DNA from 2 places in the Nitratireductor basaltis genome. Region 2 is predicted to be linked to the other one. Evidence: riboswitches for the same ligand, from Rfam matches in the RefSeq annotation. Region 2 holds a riboswitch; the other holds the start of a gene.

Region 1 (2,201 bases), 440 kb from region 2:
CGAAGGCGCTCAGCATGGCTGACGGATCGGTGCCGTAGTCGATGAACTCGATACCGTCGAGATAAGCCTCACCGCCCCACCATTTTCCGTTTTCGCGCTTCTTCAGCTCGACGCGGTTGCCGACCTCGTAGGACACCAGTTCGAACGGTCCGGTGCCGATCGGATTGGCCACGAAATCGCGACCGGTTTCATCGAAGCTCGGATGCACGATCAGCGCCGGGTAGTCGGCCATGCCCGGAATGATAGAGATATCCGGCTCGTTGAGCACGAGCTTGACGGTCATGTCGTCAACCTTCTCGATGGCTCCTTCACGCGCCTGCTTGGTGTCCGGATCAATGAGCGAAACCATGCGCGTGGCCATGGAATTGCCCTCGACGCCCGCATCGCACCAGCGCTTGATGTTGTAGATCACATCATCCGCGGTAAATTTGTCGCCATTGTTCCACTCGGCGTTGGAGCGTACCCGCAGAACATATTCGGTGGCGTCCTCATTGACTTCCCAGCTGTCCAGCAGGCGCCCCTCGAAAGTGAAGTCCCGCGTATATTTCACCAGCGGCTCAAGCGTCTGGCGCATGGCGTTCGCGATTTCCGACCAGTCGGCGACACGTGGATCCTTTGGCTCCTTGACGATCATGGCAACGCGCAGCACGCCGCCCTTCTTTGGCTCCTGAGCCGCTGCCGGCGTGGGTGCCGCAAGGCCGAGCATGCCGTAGGCACCCGCCGTCGTCGCACCGAAAGCACTGGCAAGCGCCAGGAATTCGCGGCGATCCATCACACCTGCCTTGGCTTGACTTGCTAGGGCTGCGATGCGATGCGGCACGGCCCCACCATTGCTCTTGAAGAATTTCATCACGTCACTCCCACTCTCTTTATGCTTGTCGAGGGCCGCCACCTGAAACGGCCTGGAGTGAACTGCAGATGCAGCAGCCGCGAGGCGTGCCACCGTGCAAATTCACTTCAAACCTGTTGCGTTTCAGGCTGATAGCCTTCCCAACTGACGAGTTTGCGACATTTTTGGCGCAAAAGCGATAGTCCTGGTCGCTTTTTCACGAGCTTTGTGCGGCACACTGTCTGACGCACGCTGACAGATTGACGCCACATTTACGACTTGGTAATCCTCGCGCCGTTCGAGGTGCTCCAGCCTCAAGTTCGAGGCCGGAGTTAAAAGGGAATACGGAAAAGGCGTTTCGCCTCAGCCGTAGCTGCTCCCGCAACTGTATGCGCCGAGATTGAACTCACATGCCACTGGGTGAGACACCTGGGAAGGCGAGCCAATCGATGACGCGCAAGCCAGGAAACCTGCCTCGGAACGTCACCTACCGGCTGCGGGAAGCTGTCGGGGCTGTGTCTTAGCAGTGGTGGCGTCAAGTCATCGCTGGCGGGGCACGAGCCGTTTCTGGTCTGCTCTCTCCGGCATTTGTAGCGTTTGATCGTCGCGAGGGGAACGACATGAAGTTTTCCATGAGCCGCCAGGCTCTCACCACCACCGTTTCCGCCATCTGTCTTGGCGCATTGGCCAACACCGCCGGCGCCCAGGATCTCGACCTCGGCGAAATCGTCGTCACCCCCAACCGCACACCCACCGAACTCTCCAAGACCGGCTCGAGCGTGACGGTCATCGATCAGGAGCAGATCGAAGAGCAGAGCCAGCCGCTGGTCACGGATTATTTGAGCCGGGTGCCGGGTGTTTATGTGGCTTCACAGGGCGGAGCTGGGAAGGAAACGTCCCTGAGCCTGCGCGGCGCAGACAAGAAATACATCAAGACGCTACTCAACGGTCTAGACATATCTGATGTATCGGCGACGCAAACGCAGACATCTTACGAGTACCTGCTGGTCGGCGGGATCAGGAACATAGAAGTCCTCAAAGGTTCTCAGAGCACGCTCTACGGCTCGGATGCCGTAGCAGGCGTAATTAGCCTTTCCACACTCAACAACGAAGCTATTGGTACAAGCCACCGCGTCGGCCTCGAAGCGGGTTCACATGAAAGTATCCGCGCATCCTACGGCCTTTCCCATATTAGTGACACCAGCCGCTTCGCACTTGATCTGGCCGGTCTCTACTCAGGAGGCATATCTTCAGCTCTTGCGAACGGAGATCCGCTGATCGATCCCGGAACGGGTTTAGAGGACGACCCCTTCAAGGAGATCTCCGGCACGTTCGCCTTTGAGAAGGATCTGGATGGTTTTACCATATTCGG
Region 2 (2,201 bases):
AATCCCGCCCTGACCTGCGCAAGACGAGCCGCAACGGCCTGACTATGCACTTTCGCCGATCTGCGTCGCGCCTCAAGCGCGTGGGTGGCCGCCTCAATCCGTTCGCCTACACGCGCCGCCTCGCCAGAAAGGGCTGCCTTCAGAACGCCTAGCTCCTCGATCTTCTGTAGAGCAAAAGCCAGCCAGGTCTTCAAATCCACATCGAGCTCGGTCTCAAGCTCCAGATCAATCGGCACATGAATAAGCGAGCAGGAAGGTGCGATCTGCACTACACCCTGACGCCCTCTTACCACCGGCTCCAGCCGCTCGATAAGGCGCGCAAGATCCGCCCGCCACACATTGCGCCCGTCAATCACGCCAAGGGAAAGCACGCTCTCCGGACGTATCGCATCCAGAACTGCATCAAGCTGGTCGGGAGCACGCACGAGGTCAACATGCAGGCCGTGTACCGGAAGGGTGGAAACGACGGCGAGATTTTCTCCAAGCCCACCGAAATAGGTGGCAAGCATGATCTTCGGCGCATCTTTCGTGGCCAGCGCACCGAATGCAAACGCGTAGGCCTCGCGCTCACGTTCCTGAAGGTCGAGTACCAGGCAAGGCTCGTCGATCTGCACCCATTCGGCTCCCGCCTCACGCAAACGCGCGAGAAGTTCGACATAGAGAGGCAACAATCGCGGCAACAGCGCCAGTGGATCGCTCCCGTCAACACATTTGCTGAGCTTCAGGAAGGATACCGGTCCAAGCAGTACGGGCCGCGTTTCGATGCCCAACGCCCTGGCTTCCAGATATTCGGCAACCGGCTTTTCCCCAGCCAGAGCAAACGCCTGTCCGGCGTGCAGTTCCGGCACCATGTAGTGGTAATTCGTGTCGAACCATTTGGTCATCTCAAGCGCTGCGACGCCGTCACCGTGAGAATGTTCGCAGGCGTCACGCTCAGTGCCCGTACTGCCACGCGCCATGGCGAAATAAGTCGCCAGTACACCGCCCGCCTTCACTTGCTCGAAGCGCTCAGGCACCGCGCCCACGGTCACCGCCATGTCCAGCACGTGGTCATAGAGCGAAAAATCATTGGACGGGATGACATCCACACCTAGTCTCTGCAGGCGCCTCCAGTTTTCTGCGCGCAATTCTGCCGCCTTTGCGAGAAGTTCGGCCTCGGTCAGTTTTCCCGACCAGAAGCCCTCCAGCGCGAATTTCAGTTCCCGCCTGGCGCCGATACGCGGCAGGCCGAGTGCTGCAATCTTGATATTTCCAGACATTTCAAACCCCGGTCTGTCAGGACGGGGTTATGGCGGAAAGGCAAAAGCGCACGGCAACGGATGGCCGCAACGCAAACCCTCACCGGGACACCCCGCCCGTGGTTGTGATGCGCCGTGGCAGGTCTCCTGGCTTGCGGGTCATCGCCCCTGCCCGCCTTCCCGCGCTTTCGCGCAGTGGCATGATGGACAGGCGCTCTCCGCCTACAGTTGCGGGGGCAGCCGCGGATTAGCCGTCACCGGCGCACCGCATTCCCTCTTGGCCGAAACATGGACCATCCATGCGCCGGAACCACGACAGGCGCAGCTTCGCCCGAAGCCGCGCCAGTGTCAATGGGATATAAGGAAATGTTTATATCTTTAAGTGATAGGCCGACATCTCAATCCCAGCTCAGTGCACCACCATTCTGGTATTCGATCACGCGGGTTTCGAAGAAGTTCTTCTCCTTCTTCAGATCCATCGCTTCCGACATCCACGGGAACGGGTTTTCGGTGGCCTCGAAAACCGCCTCAAGCCCCAACTGCGCGCAGCGGCGATTGGCGATGAAGTGCATATATTGCTCGCAAAGCTCGGCATTGAGCCCAAGGAAGCCGCGCGGCATCGTATCGCGGCCGTATGCCGCTTCCAGCTCCGCCGCCTCGCGGATCATGCTGCGCACTTCGTTCTTGAAGACATCGGTCCACAGATGCGGGTTTTCGTGCTTGATCTGGTTGATGACGTCGATGCCGAAATTCAGATGAATGCTCTCATCGCGGAGGATGTACTGATACTGCTCGGCAATCCCCACCATCTTGTTGCGCCGCCCAAGAGAGAGGATCTGCGCGAAGCCGGTATAGAACCACATGCCCTCGAAGATCACATAGAAGGCGACCAGATCGCGCAGGAAAGCCTGATCGGCTTCCCGCGTGCCGGTCTGGAAATCCGGATCGTCCAGATGCTTGGTA

What was found. Region 2 has a riboswitch for cobalamin ahead of metE (5-methyltetrahydropteroyltriglutamate--homocysteine S-methyltransferase). Riboswitches for the same ligand answer to the same signal wherever they lie in the genome.
Region 1: it holds a riboswitch for cobalamin, as region 2 does, so the genes downstream of both, EL18_RS03250 (TonB-dependent receptor plug domain-containing protein) here and metE (5-methyltetrahydropteroyltriglutamate--homocysteine S-methyltransferase) in region 2, are expected to answer to the same signal.

Annotation. Positions count from the first base shown of each region.
Region 1 covers NZ_JMQM01000001.1:678,212-680,412, reverse strand. Annotated here, with positions in the region: gene EL18_RS03255 (ABC transporter substrate-binding protein) at 1-850, opposite strand, end outside; cobalamin riboswitch at 1,114-1,321, shown strand; gene EL18_RS03250 (TonB-dependent receptor plug domain-containing protein) at 1,450-2,201, shown strand, end outside.
Region 2 covers NZ_JMQM01000001.1:241,266-243,466, reverse strand. Annotated here, with positions in the region: gene metE (5-methyltetrahydropteroyltriglutamate--homocysteine S-methyltransferase) at 1-1,259, opposite strand, end outside; cobalamin riboswitch at 1,359-1,568, opposite strand; gene EL18_RS01120 (ribonucleotide-diphosphate reductase subunit beta) at 1,637-2,201, opposite strand, start outside.